One region of the Kitasatospora sp. NPDC101157 genome, then DNA from elsewhere that is predicted to be linked to it. Evidence: riboswitches for the same ligand, from Rfam matches in the RefSeq annotation. Region 1 holds a riboswitch; the other holds the start of a gene.
The links. A riboswitch is a leader RNA that binds a small molecule or an ion and turns the genes downstream of it on or off. The one in region 1 is predicted to bind cyclic di-AMP.
Positions count from the first base shown of each region.

Region 2: it holds a riboswitch for cyclic di-AMP, as region 1 does, so the genes downstream of both, ACIRVF_RS38190 (M23 family metallopeptidase) here and ACIRVF_RS33305 (transglycosylase SLT domain-containing protein) in region 1, are expected to answer to the same signal.

Region 1 covers NZ_JBIWPL010000023.1:111,712-121,067, reverse strand. Annotated here, with positions in the region: partial or broken gene ACIRVF_RS33335 (SDR family NAD(P)-dependent oxidoreductase) at 1-867, opposite strand, end outside; gene zapE (cell division protein ZapE) at 938-2,002, opposite strand; gene ACIRVF_RS33325 (aminotransferase class IV) at 2,171-2,953, shown strand; gene ACIRVF_RS33320 (thioesterase II family protein) at 2,979-3,758, shown strand; gene ACIRVF_RS33315 (hypothetical protein) at 3,979-4,941, opposite strand; gene ACIRVF_RS33310 (papain-like cysteine protease family protein) at 4,956-5,759, opposite strand; gene ACIRVF_RS33305 (transglycosylase SLT domain-containing protein) at 6,374-6,805, opposite strand; cyclic di-AMP (ydaO/yuaA leader) riboswitch at 6,809-6,972, opposite strand; gene ACIRVF_RS33300 (YegP family protein) at 7,607-7,795, shown strand; gene ACIRVF_RS33295 (glycosyltransferase family 4 protein) at 7,908-9,203, shown strand; gene ACIRVF_RS33290 (glycosyltransferase) at 9,200-9,356, shown strand, end outside.
Region 2 covers NZ_JBIWPL010000033.1:50,790-60,145, reverse strand. Annotated here, with positions in the region: gene ACIRVF_RS38220 (hypothetical protein) at 1-290, shown strand, start outside; gene ACIRVF_RS38215 (hypothetical protein) at 699-1,847, shown strand; partial or broken gene ACIRVF_RS38210 (GNAT family N-acetyltransferase) at 1,958-2,056, opposite strand; gene ACIRVF_RS38205 (sensor domain-containing protein) at 2,164-2,898, opposite strand; gene ACIRVF_RS38200 (GNAT family N-acetyltransferase) at 3,015-3,602, opposite strand; gene ACIRVF_RS38195 (hypothetical protein) at 3,645-4,520, shown strand; gene ACIRVF_RS38190 (M23 family metallopeptidase) at 4,576-5,442, opposite strand; cyclic di-AMP (ydaO/yuaA leader) riboswitch at 5,455-5,613, opposite strand; gene ACIRVF_RS38185 (YiaA/YiaB family inner membrane protein) at 5,810-6,100, shown strand; gene ACIRVF_RS38180 (alpha/beta fold hydrolase) at 6,198-7,022, shown strand; gene ACIRVF_RS38175 (TetR/AcrR family transcriptional regulator) at 7,070-7,645, shown strand; gene ACIRVF_RS38170 (ATP-binding protein) at 8,011-9,264, shown strand; gene ACIRVF_RS38165 (roadblock/LC7 domain-containing protein) at 9,356-9,356, shown strand, end outside.

The DNA of each region.
Region 1 (9,356 bases):
GGGGTGGCCGTTGCGCCGGGCGTCGGAGAGGCGCTCCAGCAGCAGCATCCCGACGCCCTCGCCCCAGCCGGTGCCGTCGGCGGCGGCCGAGAAGGCCTTGCAGCGGCCGTCGGGGGCGAGCGAGCGCTGACGGCTGAACTCGATGAACGAGGCGGGCGTCGACATCACGGTGGCCCCGCCGGCCAGGGCCAGGGTGCACTCGCCCCGGCGCAGCGCCTGCGCGGCGAGGTGCAGGGTGACGAGGGAGGACGAGCAGGCGGTGTCGACGGTCAGCGCCGGGCCCTCGAAGCCGAAGGTGTACGCGATCCGCCCGGAGGCGATGCTGCCGGCGCTGCCGTTGATGACGTAGCCGGCGAGCTCGTCCTGGCCTTCGAGCAGCCCCTCGTAGTCGTGGTACATCACCGCGGCGAAGACGCCGGTGCGGCTGCCGCGCAGGGTCGCCGCGTCGATGCCGGCGCGCTCCACGGCCTCCCACGCGGTTTCCAGCAGGAGCCGCTGCTGGGGGTCCATGGCGAGGGCCTCGCGCCGGTTGATCCCGAAGAACTCGGCGTCGAACTCGGTCACGCCCCGGAGGAAGCCGCCTTCCCGGGTGTAGGTGTGCCCGGCGCGCTCGGGGTCCGGGTCGTAGATGCCCTCGGTGTCCCAGCCGCGGTCGGCCGGGAAGGGCGAGATCGCGTCGGTGCCCTCGGCGACCAGTCGCCACAGGTCCTCCGGCGATCCGACCCCGCCCGGGTAACGGCAGCTCATCCCGACGATCGCGATGGGCTCGTGGGCGGTGTCCTCCGCCTCCTGGAGCTGCTGTCGGACGTTGCGAAGCTCGGCGGTGGCCCGCTTCAGGTAGTCGCGCAGCTTCTCTTCAGCCGCCATGGTGGTGTTGCTCCTTATACGGGAATCGCCACGGCCGGACGGCGGCCTCGGACCGCCGCCCGGTCCTCGTTCACGCCTGTCTGGTCGCCTGCGTCGCACCCGGCGTGGCGGAGCCCGGAAGGAGCATGAGGCGACTGGCGGTCCGGTTGATGTCGATGGGCAGGGCGTCGCCCCGCAGGCAGTCCGCCAGGGGGCCGTCGGCGACGAGGTAGAGCTTCGCGTCCCGGTCGCACAGGACGTCGACCAGGTTGGCGAAGCGCTGCGCCGCGTCCCTGCTGCCGGACGTCAGCTCCGGCAGCCCGGAGAGCACCCAGGTGCCGAACCGGTCGGCCAGGCCCAGGTAGTCGATGGTGGAGGTGCGTTCGTCGCAGAGCTCGTGGAAGTCGAACCAGACCAGGTCGTCGCGCACGGCGCGGGCCACGAGGTCCCGGCCGCCGACGTCGATGCGCTGCCGCTCGCCGTCGGTCGGCGGTTCGAGCCCGGCCTCGCGCAGCTGCTGGTCGGTGCCGGGCCAGATGTAGGCCCCGCGCTGGAACTGCGAGTGGGCCGCTCCGGTGGTGCTCTCCGCGCGGTAGTCCTGCGGGCCGGCGACCTCCAGGACGTCCAGGTTGCCTTCGAGCAGCTTGATTGTCGGCTCGAACATGTGGTGGTAGACCGGGTTCGGCAGCAGCCCGTCGGGCGGGTAGTTCGAGGTGGTCACCAGGGTGACCTTCTGGTCGAACAGCGAGGTCAGGACGCGGCCCATCATCATGGCGTCGCCCGGATCGTGCACGTGGAACTCGTCGAAGAACAGCAGCCGGCAGTCGCTCAGCAGCTCGGCGACCGCCAGGTCGCACGCGTTCCGTTCCTTGCGGTGCCGGGCGTAGACGGTGTGGAACTCGCGGAAGAACTCGTGGAAGTGCACCCGGCGCTTGTTCCGCACCGGCAGCGCCTCGTAGAAGACCCCGGTCAGCCAGCTCTTGCCGCGCCCGACCGGGCCCCACACGTAGAGGCCGCGCGGCTGCTTCCCGCCGAAGAAGCGGCGTCGGCCGGACAGCTCGGCGGCGAGCACGGAAAGCCGCTCGGCCGCGGCTTCCTGCGAGGCGTCGAGAACGAAACCCGCTTCCTCGGCTGCGCGCTCGAACTTCTCGATCAACTGACGGCCCCCCCGGTTCCAGTCTGAACAGTGCCGAAGCCGATGACGGTTTCTCATCGGCGAGCGGTCGTGATCTTGCCAGATGCCCACGCCCTGCGACAATGCCCTCCCGGGGAGTGATGATCGTCACTGTCGTCGGGCAACCTCGCAGGTGGAACACTGTGCGCCATGGAAGAGCTCGACGAGCGACAGTTGGGCGTCGATGAGGTCACGTCGCTCGCACTGACCGGTTACGGACATTTCACAACCATGCGCGTCGAGGGCGGCGCAATTCGCGGGCTGGGGCTGCATTTCGCACGGCTGGCGCGGGACTGCCGAACCGTGTTCGGCACCGAACTGAATCTGCATCAGGTACGTCAGGAACTGTGTCGCGCTGTGGATCTGACGGACGATGATGTAGTCATCCGGATCACCGTCTTCGACCCGGAACTGAGCCTTCCCCACCCGGCCGGACCGGCCGCCCCGCGGATCCTCGTCACCACGCGTCCCGCACCGGCGGTTCCGCAGGGGCCGATGCGCGTCCAGCCCGTCAGGCACCTGCGCCAGGTCGCCGGGGTGAAGCACACCGGACTGTTCGACAGCCTGCACCTGCGCCGCGCGGCGCAACTCGACGGCTTCGACGACGTGTTGTTCCACGGCGACGAGCTGGGGATCTCCGAGGGCGCCACCTGGAACGTGGGCTTCTTCGACGGCCGCCGGCCGCTCTGGCCGCAGGCGGAGCACCTGCCCGGCGTGACCGAGGCGCTGCTGACCGAGGCTCATGGCGGCTTCACCTCCCGCGCAGTGACGCTGAACCAGCTACCGTCCATGGAAACGGCGTTCGCCACCAACGCCGCCGTGGGCGTCCGGCCGATCGCCGCCATCGGTTCCGTACCTTTTGCGACGGATCATCCGATCCTGTCCGAACTCCGCGACCGGTACGCGGAGATCGCGGCCGAGCAGCCGCACTGACGACCCCGGAAGGACCGCACCACCCATGACGAGCACCGTCACCACCGACCAGCTCTGGATACGCCGCTACCACCAGGCGGCCCCGGGCGCCCCGACCCTCGTCTGCCTCCCGCACGCGGGCGGCAGCGCGACCTTCTACTTCCCCATGTCCCGCGCGCTGGCCCCCCGTTACGACGTGGTGGCGGTCCAGTACCCGGGCCGGCAGGACCGCCGCTCGGAGCCGCTGGTCGAGTCGATCGACGAGCTCGCCGACCAGCTCCTGCCCGTCCTCCGGCGGAACACGGACGGCCCGGTGGCGTTCTTCGGCCACAGCATGGGAGCCAGCCTCGCCTTCGAACTGGCCCGCCGCTTCGAGGAGGCCGGCACCGTGCCGGGCGCGCTCTTCGTCTCGGCCCGGCCCGCCCCGTCCCGCCACCGCGAGGGCGGCACCGTCCACCTCGGCGACGACACCGAACTGATCGCGAAGCTCCGGGAGCTCAGCGGCACCGACGAACAGGTGCTCGGCGACGAGGAGTTGCTGCGGATGGCGCTGCCCGCCAACCGCAACGACTACAAGGCCGCCGAAACCTACCGCTACCGTCCCGGCCCCGAGCTCAACTGCCCCGTGCACGTCCTCATCGGCACCGAGGACCCGATGGTCACCGAGGACGAGGCGGCCGCTTGGTCCGGCCACACCACCGGCGCCTTCTCCCTCGACGTCCTGGACGGCGGCCACTTCTACCTGATCCACCACCAGGACCGGATCCTCCGCACCATCGCCGAGCGCCTCGACGGCTCCGGCGTCGCCGAGACGCCCCGAGCGTAAGGGCGCTCATCCGGGCCGGAAGACCTCGGTTCCGTCAACGAGGAGGCGGCCGTTCCGGCCCGCCGAGTGCTCGATCGGGGTGAGGACGAGCCCGCCCCGGTCGAGCACATCGGTGCGGCAACGACCGCGGCGGCCGGCGCGGGCACTCGGCCTGTCGAGGCGCCGGGCGTCCGAGGGATACCCCCGCCGCCCGGCGCCTCGGGTGTCACCGTCCGGGGCGTCAGTCCGTCGCGGCGGCGCGGCGGCGACGGCGCACGCCGAGGCCGGCGGCGCCGGCGGCCAGCACTGCGACTCCGAGCGCCGGCAGCTGCCAGGACGTCGGGGGCGACTGCTCGCCCGCGGCGGCGGCCGACGAGGTCACCGGTGCCTGCGTCCCGGCTCGCGCTTCGGGCTGGGCCTGCGGCGGTGTCCCGGGCGCGGATCCGGCCGCGGACCCTGTGCCGTCGAACAGACCGAACCCTCCGGCGAGCCCGTTGCGGTCGTAGCCGGACCCGGGCAGCTTGTTCGCGTACCGGCCGGTCACCAGCTTCTGGTAGGCGGCCAGCGGGAGGCTCTGTTTGCCGCCGAGACCCGTGGTGGCCTCGGCGTTGAGCGGTTCGACGTCGGCGCTCGCGGTGAGTCGGTACCAGGCGTGGATCTGCGGCTCGGTGAAGGTGCGGGCACCGGCCGTGGCCCGTTCGGCGAGCGTGAGCTCGTTGTCGCCGTCCCGGATGCCGGCGAGCCGCCAGCCCCCGCGGTTGTCCGGCGGGGCGAGCAGGACGGCGGCCGGGTGACCGTCGGCCGTGCTCACCCGTGAAGCGAGGTAGGACAGCCTGAGCGCGTTCTGCGGTGTCGGCAGGGCCTTGCCCGTCACGAAGTCCACCGACAGCTCGTACATCGGAACCGGGTCCTTGAGCTCGAACGATGGTGGCGCGGCCACCGCGTTCGGGGTGTTCGGCCGACCGCCCGTACTGCCGCCGTCGGCGCCGGTGCCGGTGCCGGGACCGCCGCCGGGCGAGACCGCGGTCCTCGCGGCGCCGAGGAAGCGGGAGACGGTGTCGTGCGTCTGGCCGGAGTGCAGCACCTGCTGGGCGGCGCCGTAGTCGGGGACATCGGCCCCGCTGTCGGCCCGGGCTGTCGTGGTGGCGGCGCCGACGCTCACGAGCGCGGCGGCGGTGAGGGCAACCACCTTCAGTGTCCTCATGGTTGGTTGTCTCCTCACGCGTGGATGCCGACCCGCGAGTGGGTCCACTGGAACGAGCCGTTGCTGACGTAGGTGTTGTAGTTCCACCAGGTGTATGTCTGTGTGCTGGGCCACGGATCGCCCACGGCGATCATGTTGCTGGTGCTGTCGTAGCCGTAGACGACGTTCATGTGCCCGCCGCCCGAGGTCCAGCCGATGCGCACCGCGAACGGCCGCCCGTTGGCTATCTCGTTGGTGACCTCGCTGAACGAGGCGTTGCGGTTCAGGTCGTAACCGCTGTTGCGGAAGCCCATGGCGGACAGGCCGTTGGCCATGTCGTCGAGCGTGGCGGGCCGGTCGTTGCAGTCCAGCCAGCGGCCCTGCTGGGCGAGGCGGCAGAAGTCGTACTGGTTGTACTGGTGGTAACCCCAGTAGGTGGCGACCGTCAGGCCGGACGCGTCCCAGCACCACTCGTCCTGGACCTGCTTCTGCATGGTGATGTCGAGCGCCGTCCAGCTGGTGGGCCGGGTGGAGCCGCAGACCGGCAGGTTCCCGGTGTCCTCACCGATGAAGGCGTCGGCGACGTAATAGCCGCCGGACCAGATCCAGCGGTTGTCGTTCTCGACGGTGTCCCCCGTGGTACGGCAGATCATCGGGATGCGGTCGCCCGGCGCGGCCTGACCGGAGACCCGGGCCGAGAGCGACGGGAGCACACGCTCGTTGACGGTGCTGTAGTTCCCCTGCCCCCCGATGACGGTTCCCTTGACCAGGCCCGCCTGGGCCACGGCGCCGATACCCAGCGCGGCCGCACCGGCCAGCACGGCGGCGGTCGCCGCCATGGCCCATCGGCGTGATTTCCTGCGGTGTCTGCTCATGCGTCAGATCTCACTCCCCGTTAGGTGAAACCGAATGCGGGGGAGTCTGGCAGAGCCGCAACCGAACCGGAACAAAGGAGTCCGGGGCGCCTTGCGGCTACGCGCGTGGACGGCGAGGAGCCCTGGGCCAACAGGTGTTTAACGAGCGTGACTTGGCGGACATCGAGCGAATTGGTCTAGTCCACCGTTATTCCATCGTTATTTTCGTGGAGATGCCCTTCAGGCTGTGAAATTTCACAGAGTGAGTGCAATGTTACTCACGATGAGGGTTTCAGAAGCGGGGATTCGGAAGTCCGAAGAAGCGCTTATGCGAAACGGGCGACGGGACGACCCGCCCCGCACGCCCCCACGAACAAGCCGTCGCCGGGACCACCGCCGGGACCACCGCGGGGACGGAGCGCAACGGTGTGCCGCGCGGGTCGGCGAGGGCGCTGGGCCGCCGGGCTGGAGGACCCCGGCGCCCAGCGATGGCCGGGCTTCGACCACCCGTCAGGCCGCCGCGTTACGCGTCAGGGGCGCGGAGGGAGCCGCAGAGGGCCCCGCCGCGGCACTGCGACAGGACCCTGCGGACACAAGGATCAGTACCAGTGGTGGTTCTGCCAGAAGACCCACGCCTGGTTGGGGCTGCCGTAGCGGCTGTTCATGTACTTCAGCGCCCAGCGCAGCTGGGTGCTGGGGTTGGTTCGCCAGTCGGATCCCTCGGACGCCATCTTGCTGGCGGGCAGGGCCTGCGGGAGACCGTAGGAGCCGGAGCTGGGGTTGGTGGCGTTGATCCGCCAGCCGCTCTCATGGGAGATGATCTGGTCGAACGAGGCCAGCTGGTTGGCCGGCACGATCTGCGCGGCCAGCTTCTGCAGGGCGGCGGGGGTGTTGGCGGTGGCGGCCTCCGCCGAGCCGGCGGAGGCGACGGGGACGGCAAGGGTGACGCCGGCCATGACGGCCGCGGCGACGACGCCCTTGAACCGGCGGGTGATCGGGCCGGACAGGCCGAATCGGCTGTTCGCAGACATGCGGTGTTTCCTCTCCCACGCCTACGAGGTGAGCTGTCGGGTTCGGGCTGGAGTTGCCCGGCCGCGCCAAGCGCGACCTCACCCCTAGCGCTGTCCGGACCGGTCCGGGCAGCGCGACTTACCTGTGGTTCCCCCGCTCCTGCCGCTGATGCTGGTGTTGCGCGTGCCCACTCGGTCCGGCGACAGGACTCGGCGCTCCGGAGAGTGGGGTTCGTGTGGGGACGAACGAGAGGAAAGGTAAACAAACCATCACACGCAGGGCAAGGCGTTGTGATGCGTCTCACCCTCGGATTGAAATCGCGGGCCCGCCCGGTCGACCGATGGCGGCGGCTCGCTGTTGGACCTGATGCCCCGTCACCTCCTCGGGGGTCGTACAGAGCGACGCGGTGCCGGGCCCAGGTGAACGAATGCCCGGAGGGGAGCGAAGTGGACACTGCCCGAAGTGGTCCGCTCCAGCCGAGTGATCGGTCCGGTGACGGTGGACTTGCCACAGCACTGCGGGCTTGAGGGTGAAGGTCCGGGTCTTCGCGTGTCCGGCGGAGCTGTGCACCGTCGCCCGGGCGTCCGGTGCCGGTGTCCAGGTCGTGCAGAAGCTCCCGGCTCGCCATCACGTCGTCTTGTGGAGCGTCCCCCTCGGATGTGCACCGGAGGGGCACCGGGTGCGCAGCGCACCACCTGACCCGAACGGCTCAGGTGGCCAGGGGCCCGCTGACCCGGATGCCTCACCCGGCGGGCGGCGCAACGGGGTTGGACCTACCGTGCGGTGCGTGGGGGTTACCCGAGCGAGAGGTGTCGAGTGACATGGCAGGGAAGTTCGAGCTGTACAAGGACGAGAGCGGGATGCACCGGTTCCGGCTCAAGGCGAGCAACGGGTCCGTCGTGGTGACCGGCGACCCGCAGGAGAGCAAGGACGACTGCCTGAAGAGCATCGAGTCGATCCGCAAGCTCGCGCCGTACGCGGAGCTCAAGGAGACGGCCGGATCGTCCTGAGGCTCGGACAGCGCTCCGGACGCGGGTCGGCGGTGCAAATCGCCGACCCGCGTTCGCTTGTGCGACAGATCCCTTTGGCCGGGTGCACGCCGGGCGCGGACACAACACAGGCATGCGCGTCGCCATCGTCACCGAATCCTTCCCGCCCGAGGTCAACGGAGTCGCCCACAGCGTGCTGCGGACGGCCGAGCACCTGGCCCGCCGGGGCCACCAGCCCCTCGTCGTCACCCCCGCCCCGGCCCGGGGCGCCCACTGCCCGCCCCGGGGCTTCGGCGCCGGGGCCGGGGCGGAGCGGATCCCCGTGGTGCACATCCCCTCGATGCCGCTGCCGGGGTACCCGCAGGTGCGGATCGCGCTGCCGAGCCGGCAGCTGGCGGCCGCGCTCGCCGGGCACCGGCCGGACCTCGTCCACCTGGCCAGCCCCTTCGTGCTCGGGGCCCGCGGGATGCAGGTCGCGGCCCGGCTCGGAGTGCCCGCCGTCGCCGTGTACCAGACCGACCTCGCCGGGTACGCCCACGCCTACCGGGCCGGTCGGGGCCTCGGCGAGGCCGCGGCCTGGCGGCGGATCCGGGCCGTGCACCGGGCCGCCGCCCGCACCCTGGCGCCGTCCACCCCGGCCGCCCAGGACCTGACCGCCCACGGGGTGCCCCGGGTGCAGCTGTGGCCGCGCGGGGTCGACTCGGTGCGCTTCCACCCCCGCCACCGTGACGAGGCGCTGCACCGGGCGCTCGCCCCCGGCGGGGAGGTGCTGGTCGGGTACGTCGGACGGCTGGCCCCCGAGAAGCGGGTGGACCTCCTGGCGGCCGCCTCCGCCCTGCCCGGGGTACGGGTGGTGGTGGTAGGGGACGGGCCTTCGGCGCCCGGGCTGAAGGCGTCGCTGCCCGGCGCGGTCTTCCTCGGCCGCCGCACCGGCGAGGAACTGGCCCGCTGTTTCGCCACCCTCGACGTGTTCGTGCACACCGGCCCGCTGGAGACCTTCTGCCAGACCATCCAGGAGGCGATGGCCAGCGGCGTACCGGTGATCGGCCCGGCGGCCGGCGGCCCGCTCGACCTGGTCGCCCACCACCGCACCGGGCTGCTGGTGCCGCCCCGGGACGGCGCGGCGGTGGCCCGGGCGGTGGCCGAGCTGGCCGCCGACCCGGCCCGGCGGGCCGCGTACGGGCAGGCCGGACGGGCCGAGGTGACCGCCCGGACCTGGGAGGCCGTCGGGGACCTGCTGCTGCGGCACTACGCCGAGGTGCTGGCGGAGCACCGGGGGCTGCCGCCCGCCGTCCTGCCCCCGCCGGCGGCGGCTCCGGGTGCGCCGGTGGCGACTCCGGGCGAGCCGGTGGCGCCGGCTCCGGGTGCGCCGGTGCCGGCTCCGGGCGAGCCGGTGGCGCCGGTCCTGCCGGAGGAACTGTCGGCATGACACCCCTGTCCCCCACCGGGCCGTCCCGGACCGGGCCGCTGACGATCGTGCGGCTCGCCAACTTCGTCACCCCCGTCTCCGGCGGCCTGCGCACCGCCCTGCGCCACCTGGGCGCCGGGTACCGGGCGGCCGGGCACCGGCCGGTGCTGATCG
Region 2 (9,356 bases), on a different contig from region 1:
AGCAGATCGTCGACGGCAAGACCGACAAGGCGGAGAAGGGCGTCGCGGGCACCGTCAACGGCGTGAAGACCTTCAGCCTCAAGGTCACCGACGACTCGGGCGAGCAGTCGACCCTCCAGATCGCCACCGAGGGCAAGCCCTACCCGGTCCAGGTCGAGACGGTCTCGGCCAAGGACGGCAACACCAAGATCAACTTCTCTGACTTCGACAAGCCGCTCACCATCCAGGCCCCGTCGGCCGACAACGTCATCGACTTCTCCAAGTTCAAGGCCCAGGTGCAGGGCGCCTGAGCGGCACCCGCGAATAATCCGTTGCCCTCCCGCCGGGAGCCTGCCTACAGTGGCGGCACACTGAAAGGAGGTGATCCTGAATTGAGTTCCATCAGGATGCGTGAGGTGGCTGCTCGCTAGAGCCGCCCCTGCCTGCGCAGGGTGAGGCCCCAGGCCTCCGGCAGGCGAAATCCACAGCAGTCACCCGGCCCGCGGGCTCACCGGTACATCCCCGGTGCCTCGGGCGCCAGGCCAGTGCACGGGCCGGCGCCGAGGAGCAGCCCGCGGGCCGTCTGCGTTTCCGCGACCGGTTCCCGTCGTGGCCGTGGCACCCCCGGCGCGTTCTCCCGAGGGGGCCGCGGCGCTAGAGTCGGCCCGGCCCCACCACGGGACGACGGGGCACGGCGGCGCGGACACAGGGGGTGGGCGATGGCGGTGGCACGGCGACGGGCCGGCACGTCGGCGCTGCGGACGGCGCAGTGGGCGGCGGCCGGAGTGCTGGGCGGTACGGGCCTGCTGGGGCTGCTGCTGTTCGCGCTCGGCCGGGCACAGGCCTGGCAGGCGCTCGGCGGCGGCCTGGTGGTGGCCGGGGCCTCGACGGTGCTCGGCGGCGCGCTGGGCTTCCTGTTCGGGGTGCCCCGGGTACGGAACGGTTCCGGTGAGCCGCAGGGCTCGTACGCGCCGAACACCAATCTGGAGCAGGTCTCCGACTGGCTGACCAAGGTGCTGCTGGGCGTCGGCCTGACCCAGCTCGGCTCGCTCGGCGAGCGGCTGCACCGGCTCGGCGCGGCGCTGGCGCCGGTGCTCGGCGGCGAGGACGCCGCGGTGCCGTTCGCGGCCGCGCTGGTGCTGTACTTCCTGCTCCTCGGTTTCCTGGCCGGCTGGCTGGTGACCAGACTGGCGCTGCCGAGGGTGCTGACCGAGACCGACGAGGCGCTGGACCTCTTCCTGGCCGGGCAGGACCACGACCGGCGGGGCGACAAGGTGGGCGCCGACGACCTGCGGGTGCGCGCGATGCAACAGCTCGGGCTGCTCGGCGGCAGCACGGGCCGACCCGCCGCGCTGGCCGCGCAGTTGCCGCCCGCCGAGGGCGCCCCGGCCAGTCCGGCGGGTGTGGTGGCGGAGGTCCGCTCGACCGCGAAGCGCTCGGCACTGACCGCCGAGCAGGTGCGGGACCTCTTCGCGGACGGCACCGAGGGCCGCCGGATCCAGGCGCTCGCGCTGATGCAGGGCGACCCTTCGCTGGCGGACCTGCCGAGCCTGCTGGACGCGATCGAGCACCCGCGCTCGGGCTTCGAGCAGTACCACGCGCTGCTGGCCGCCCGGGGACTGCTCTCCCGGCTGCCCGGCGCCGAGGAGCGGCGGCTGCGGGACGCGGTGGCGGCGCAGCTGGTCGACCCGCGGGGCATTCCGTACGGGTCGGACCGCAGCTGGCTGGCGGAGAAGATCCTCTCCCGGCTGCCGGTGACGGCCACCGTCCCGCCGCAGCCGAAGGCCGCCGCGGGGAGCGACGGCGCTGCGAGCTCCGCGCAGGTCCCGGGGCCGCCGGACAGGCCCGAGACGGCCCTCAGACGGTGAAGAGCAGTTCGGGCTGCGCCCAGGGGGTCTTGGCCCCCGCGCGGACGGGTGCCGGTGCGCCGGGCGCCGACCTGGAGGTAGAAGCCCTCGGCGGGCGGGTGGGAGACGACCTTGACGCCCGCGATACCTGCGGCCCGGGCGCGGTCGAGCATGTCGGTGATCAGCGCCCGTCCGATGCCCAGTCCTTGGGCGTCGTCGGCGACGAACATCAGGTCCAGTTCGGCGGCCGGTTCGTGGATCAGCGCGTAGAAGCCGAGCAGTCGGTCGTCGGATGCGGGCGGGGCGGGTCAGGCCGGGGCGGAGCGGGAGCGGGGGCTCAGCGGCCCAGCAGCCCTTGGGCGGCGGCCCGGTTGACGCCGGTCAGGCCGCGCACCAGCTGCGCGGTGAGGAAGATCAGCAGCACCCCGGCCACCGAGAACGCGGCGATCTGCCCGGCGCCCTGGACGTAGTACGCGTGCCGGACGTGGTCGCTGTCGGTGTAGTCGAACAGCTGGTAACCGGGCCAGGAGGTGTAGCGCGGGAAGACCCACTGGTAGAGCGGGTAGAGCGCCATCGCCCAGCCGAGCACCAGGAACGTCAGGGTCAGGCAGAAGCTGAGCACCGCCCACGGGAACATCACCAGCTGGTACAGCGCGGCCTTCCAGCCCGCGCCGTCGGCCAGCCGCGCGGTGATCGCGCCCCAGTTGCCCGGGCGCACCTGGCGCACCGGCGCCGGGCCCGGCACGTCCAGGGCGAGCATCCCGCGCACCCGGGCCCGCTCCGCCCGGCCGAGGCCCCGGGCGGCGCTGGTCAGGCCGGCCAGCACCGGCAGGCCGAGGACGGTGACGAAGGTGCCCACCCCGAGGGAGAACAGGGTGATCGCGACGGTGAAGCCGACGATCGCCACCGGCAGGCCGGTGAGCGCGTAGCCGACCTCGCGGTAGTACTGCCGGGAGAACGGCGCCCGGAAGAAGCCCGGCGGCTGCTCGGTGCGGCGGGCCCGGGCCGGGCGGGTCCCGTCGCCGTAACCGTCCGGGCCGTCCCACTCCTGCCCCAGCGTGCTGTTGCTCATCTCCCGGTCCCCGGCCCCTCGTTGTCGTGTCGCGGCGTCTTCCGTGCTGACGGACTCCAGTCTGGCCGGAACCCCGCCCGGACGGCATCCGGGGGACCGGCGGATCAGGGGTGGGGTTAACCCCCCTGCGGTGGAACGGGTGGACCGGTCCACTCGTCGGCGAGCAGCGAGTACTGGTACGAGTCGGACCAGACGCCGCCCTTGTACAGGTCGTGCCGCACCCGCCCCTCCAGCTGGAAACCGAGCTTGGTGAGCACCTTGGCCGAGGCGGCGTTGTCCACGTCGACCCGGGCGACCAGCCGGTGCAGGCCGAGCGGGCCGAACGAGAGCCCGCAGAGCAGCCCGGCGATCTCGCCCGCGTAGCCGCGACCCCACGCCGGGCGGCTCAGCACGTAACCGAGGTGGGCGGAGCGGTACTTGCCGAGGGTGAGGCCGGCGTGCGCGACCGGCAGCGCGTCCTCCGGGTCCTCGGCGTCCTCGCGACGGACGACGGCGAGCCGGTAGGTGTCCCGCTCCTCGGCCATCGCCTCCTCCAGGTAGAGCTCGATCTGGTCGGCGCAGGTCTCGCGGTCCCGCGGCTCGAAGGGGAGGTAGCGGGTCACCTCCGGGTCGCCGAACAGCGCGTGCAGCGCGTCCACTTCGGCCGGGGTGTGGTGGTACTCGCGGAGGGCGAGCCGGGGGCCGGTGAGGCGTACGGGGACCATGGCTGCCGACCCTACCCCCGTGCGGCGGCTACCGTTCGGAACATGAACGACGAAGACCTGCGGCTCGCCCCGCGCACCAGGGCCGCCGACCTGCTCGCCTGGGCGGCGACCGGGCCGGACCGCGCGCCGGTGGCCGAAGCGCCGCTGCGCGCGGTGCTGGCGCTGCTGGAGCTGGGCGAGGGCAGGATGCACGACGGCTGGCCCGAACTGACCTCCGACGCGGTGGAGCACCTGCTGTACGAGCGGCTCCACCTCTACGTCCAACCCGCACCGGAGGACGATCCGCTCGCGTACGGCGACGCCGTACGGCTGCTGGTCGACCACCAGCGGGCGGCCAAGCGGCTCAACGCCAAGCGCCAGGAGCGGCTGCACGCCGAGGCCGAGTGGCAGGGCGAGGTCGCGGCCGGGCTGCTGCGCCGCGCCGACCTGGTGACCTGGCCCCGGCTGTACGCGGTGCTGCTGCACGCGCACGGGGTGGACGTGACGGACCTCTCGGCCGTCCGGGAGTGGCTGACCGGCTTCGCCGGCCTCGACGAGGAGCAGCGGCTGGCCGGGTACGAGGCGCTGGTGCCGACCGGCTGGCTGGACGAGCCGGACGAGCAGGGCTGGGGCCCGGGCCGGGTGCTGTCGGTCGGCATGGCCACCGACGGGGCACGGCGGCTGCTGGAGCAGGGGCTGATGCGGCGCAGCTACCGCAACCTGGCCGAGCTGAACGCGCTGGGCCGGCCGATGCCGGACGAACTCGCCGGGGGCTTCGAGGAGTTCGAGGCGGCGGCGGCCGAGGTGGCGCTCGACCTGCTCGGCGAGTGGACGGTGCCCGGGCTGCCGCGGCTGCTGCTGGAGGAGTTCCCGGAACTCGCGCCGGAGCCGGGCGCGGAGGAGATCGACGCGTACCTGGCGCAGCTGCCGCCGGAGTGAGGTGGCGGGGGGAGCCTCGGGCGGGCGGCCCGGGGCTCCCTCCTTCCGGACCCGTTTACGGGTTGAGGCCGTGCTGCTGCAGCCAGGTCTCCGGGTCGACCGGGGCGCCGCCGCCCGGGCGGACCTCCAGGTGCAGGTGCGGGCCGGTGACGTTGCCGGTCGCGCCGACCTTGCCGATCTGCTGGCCGGAGGTGACCTGACCGGAGCCCGTGATGATCGAGGACAGGTGGCAGTACCAGATCTCGGTGCCGTCGGGCAGGGTCTCGACGATCCGGTAGCCGTACGCACCGGACCAGCCGGCCGAGGTGATGGTGCCCTGGCCGACCGCGTGGACCGCGGTGCCGGTGTCGGCGGCGAAGTCCAGGCCGGTGTGCAGGTGGGCCCAGTAGCGGGCGCTCTGGCCGTAGTGGGCGGAGAGGTTGTACTCCTTCACCGGCAGGGTGAGTGCGGCGGCCTTGGCCCGCTCGGCCTCCTCGGCGGCGCGCTTGGCCTCGGCCTCCTTGGCGGCGGCCTTGGCCTCGGCATCCTGGGCGGCCTGTACCCGGGCGTTCTCCTCGGCGGCGGTGCGCTGGCTGTCGGCCTGCTGCTGGATGCGGGCGGCGAGCGCGAGGCCGGGGTCGGCGGCCAGGGCGACCGGGGCCTCGTCCGGCGTCTCGACGGCGGGCGCGGCGGCCGGGGTCGCGGAGGCGAAGCCGGTGGCGCCCAGGGTGGCGGCGACGGCGGTGACGCCGAGCAGCGGGGAGGCTCCGCGGGTCTGACGCGGCATCCGGTGGCGGTTGGGCTCGGCCTCCGGGGCGAAGGGGTCGCCGTGGCCGGCGGAGTCGGCGTCGTGGGGCTCGGAGCCGTCCGGGCCGGGGTGGTCGAGGAGCTGGGTACCGGCTGCGGGGCCGGCCGGGTGTGCCGGAGTGTGCGTCGACGCCACGGAGGCGCGCTCCTTTCCTTCCTTCGCGCCTACCGGGTTAGCTGACGGGTTCGGAGCAGGAAGGTCTCCTACGGCCGGGCCGGAGCCCCGCCGATTCACCCCAAGGAACGTGGTTCCCCGGCTCCCTGGCCTGCCCGGAGGCCGGCCGGCGGGATTAGGCGACGGCGCACGGTGCCGTCTGGGTACGGCGTTGACGACCGCGCTGCGTTATCAGACGTTAATCCTAGGACGCCCTGATTCCAAGCCGTCCATCCGCCAGGGGCGGGCAACAGGTGACCGGACGTCAACGAACGACCGCTCGACCGCCCGGCCCATCTGAGTACTCCTACTCATGTGCACCCCGGCCGCCCCGCCGCATCCTGGCGCCATGAGCACACCGATGCAGTCACGCACCACGGCCGCGTACTACGTCCAGGCCGTCCTCTCCTTCGCCATCTCCGGCGCGGCCCTCGCCGCCGGGATCGCCTACCTGCCCGTCGGCGGCTGGACCCGGGCCTTCCTCGGGATCGGCCTCCTCTACACCGTCACCTCCGCGTTCACGCTGGCCAAGGTGATCCGGGACCGGCAGGAGTCCTCGGACACCCTCGCCCGGGTCGACCAGGCCCGGCTGGAGAAGCTGCTGAGCGAGCACGACCCCTTCAAGGTCGAAGGGGTGTGACCGGGGAGTTCCGCGCGGCCGGAGGCTTGACGGCTAAGGCTAATAGCCGTAGCTTTATGGCTATCGGCAGCAGCGAGCGACCCCGTGGAGGTCCACCGTGAACGGCACCGTCACCCCGAGCACCCAGTACCTCGACGTCCCCGGCGGCCGCCTCGCGTACGACGACACCCGGCAGGGCGACGGCACCCCGGTCGTCCTGCTCCCCGGGATGCTCGACTCCCGCCGCGCCTACCGGCACCTCCACCCACTGCTCACCGCGGCCGGGCGCCGGGTCATCACCATGGACCTGCGCGGGTTCGGCGAGTCCTCGATCGTCTGGGACGACTACAGCCCCGCCGCGATCGCCACCGACGTCCTCGCCCTGCTCGACCACCTCGGCATCGAGCGGGCCGTCCTGGTCGGGCAGTCCTACACCGGGGCGACCGTCGTCAAGCTCGCCGGGGACGCGCCCCAGCGGGTCGCCGGGATCGCGCTCATCGACGCCTTCGTCGAGCACCGGGCGAACGCCCTCATGAAGGGCGTCATGGTCGTCATGGGCGCCGCGATGGTCCGGTGGCCCGCGGTCTGGGGCCACTACCTCCGCAGGATGGCCTTCCCCGGCCCCCGGCCGGCCGACCTCGACACCTACGTGGACGGGCTGGTCGCCGCCCTGCGCACCCCCGGCCGCCGCACCGCCACCCGCGGCCACGTCACCGGCGACTCCGCGCCGATCGGCTGGACCGCGGCCGTCCGCTGCCCCGCCCTCGTGCTGATGGGCAGCAAGGACCCCGACTTCCCCGGGCCCGAGGCCGTCGCCGACCTCCAGGCCGAGAAGCTCGGCGCACGGAAGGTCATGATCGAGGGATCCGGGCACTACCCGATGGCCGACAACCCGCGGGCGGTCGCCGACGCGCTGCTGCCCTTCCTCGCCGAACTCGCCTGAGACCGAACCCGCCTGAGACCGAACCCGCCCGCTGGAGAACCGGAGCCATGCCCCGCGTAGGACTGACCCCCGACCAGGTCGTCGACCACGCCCTCGCCCTCATCGACGACCAGGGCACCGAAGCCCTCACCCTCGCCTCCGTCGCCGCCCGCGCCGGGGTCGCCACCCCCTCGCTGTACAAGCACGTCAGCGGCGGGCTCACCGAACTCCGCCGGCTCATCGCCGTCCGGGTCACCGGGGAACTCGCCGACCGGCTCGCGGAGGCCGCGGTCGGCCGCAGCGGGGACGACGCCGTCACCGCCCTCCTGCGGGCCTACCAGGCCTACGCCACCGAACACCCGCACCGCTACACCGCCCTCCCCCAGGCCCCCCGACCCGACGACGACCTCACCCGGGCGGCCACCCGCCTCGTCGGCGTCATCATCGCCGTCCTCCGCGACTACGGCCTCGACGACTCCGAAGCGATCCACGCCGCCCGCACCCTCCGCTCCCTCGCCCACGGTTTCGCCGCCCTCTCCATCACCGGTGCCTTCCAGCTCAGCGAAGACCTCGGCACCACCCACGACCGCCTCGTCACCACCCTCACCACGGGCCTCCGCTCCTGGCCGAAGGAGGAGAAGTAGCAACCGGCGGTAGCAACCCGCCCCGGCCCGGGTCGGGCCCCCGGCGCCGGAGCGGACGCGCACCGGACGGCATCGCATCCATGGCCGGGGCCGGAATTGTTCACCTGCACGGAATGTCGTTCGTTCAACAACATCGTGCACACCGAACCCACACATCCCGGGAAGCGAATCGGTCACCACCCGCCACCCCCGCGAAGGCCGGAAGACCATGGACGAACGACCGGACAGCCCGTCAGGGCAGCGCGATCGCGTCCGAACGACACCGGGACGACGGCGTATTGACTCGATATTGACGAGATCCGGTCACATGGCGAGATCCGTTCACACCTTCGTAGGATCATCGCCCTAGAATTCGCCGCGTGACGATGACTCAGTGGTGCGCAACGGCTACCGGCGTGCTCGCCGTCCTCGCCCTCGTGGCCGCCGCGCGGTACCGCGCCGTGTCCGTCACCCAGCGCGGCCGGGCCGACCGGCTGGAGGGCGAACTCGCCCGGCTGCAGGAGCAGCTGAGCTCCGAGCTGTCCCGCCGGGGCGCCGACCTGGCCGCCGTCCAACAGGAGCAGGAGCTCACCGCCTCCACCCAGCGGGCCTTCCTCAGCGTGGCCCGACGGATCCTCGTCATGGCCCACGACCAGCAGGCCCTGCTCGACGAGATGGAACGCACCCACGACGACCCGGCGCTGCTGGAGGGCCTGCTCAAGGCCGACCACGCCGCCGCCCAACAGGCCCGGCTGGCCCAGACCCTGGCCGTACTGTGCGGCGCCCGGGCCGGGCGGCACTGGCCGGAGCCGGTCTCGCTGGAGGACGTGGTGCGCGGCGCCCAGTCGCGCATCCTGCCCTTCCAGCGGGTGGTCGTGCGCAGCCGGATCGAGACCGCGGTGGTCGGCGCCGCCGCCGAGGCGCTGATCCACGCCGTCGCCGAGCTGCTGGACAACGCCACCCGCTACTCCCCGCCCAGCACCCAGGTGTTCGTCACCCTGATGCCGGTGCACAACGGCGCCGTCATCGAGATCGACGACGGCGGCGTCGGCATGCCCGAACAGGCCGTCGCCAAGGCGGCCGACGCGCTCGCCGGGGGCAGCAGCCTGGAGGTCTCCCGGCTCGGCGAGGTGCCGCAGTTGGGGCTGGCCGCGGTCGGCCGACTGGCCGAGAGCTACGGCTTCCGGGTCACCCTCAGCTCGGCGCCCTCCCCGTACGGCGGTGTGCGCGTCGTCGTGCTGCTGCCGAACGCCCTGCTCACCGAGCCGCTGCCGCCGACCGTGCCCGGGCTCGGGCTCGGGCCGGACGGGGACGACCCGGCGTTCCGCCCCGGTCCGGCGCTCACCCCCGACCCGCGGCCGGCCTCCGGGGCCACGCACCCCGGCGCCGGTCACCCGCTGGTGGAGCCCCCGCCCACCGGCCGGCCGCCCGCGACCGGCGACGCCCCGCCGCCGCTGCCCCGCCGGAGCCACCGGCGCGACCGAGGGAACCGCACCGCCCAGCACGCCGCTCCCCCGCCGCCCGAGCCGCCGTACCGCTCCGCCCGGGAGGCCCAGACCTTCATGACGATGTTCCAGGCCGGGACGGCCAACGGCCGCTCGGCCGCCCGCTCCCAGGACCGGCCCCCCGGCCCGCACTGACCGGCCCACGCCGGCCGGCCCGCGCCGCTCGCCCCGACCTTCCCCGAGTCCCCCGGCTTCCCCCGACTTCCCCAGCGCTCCGGAGAGTTCCA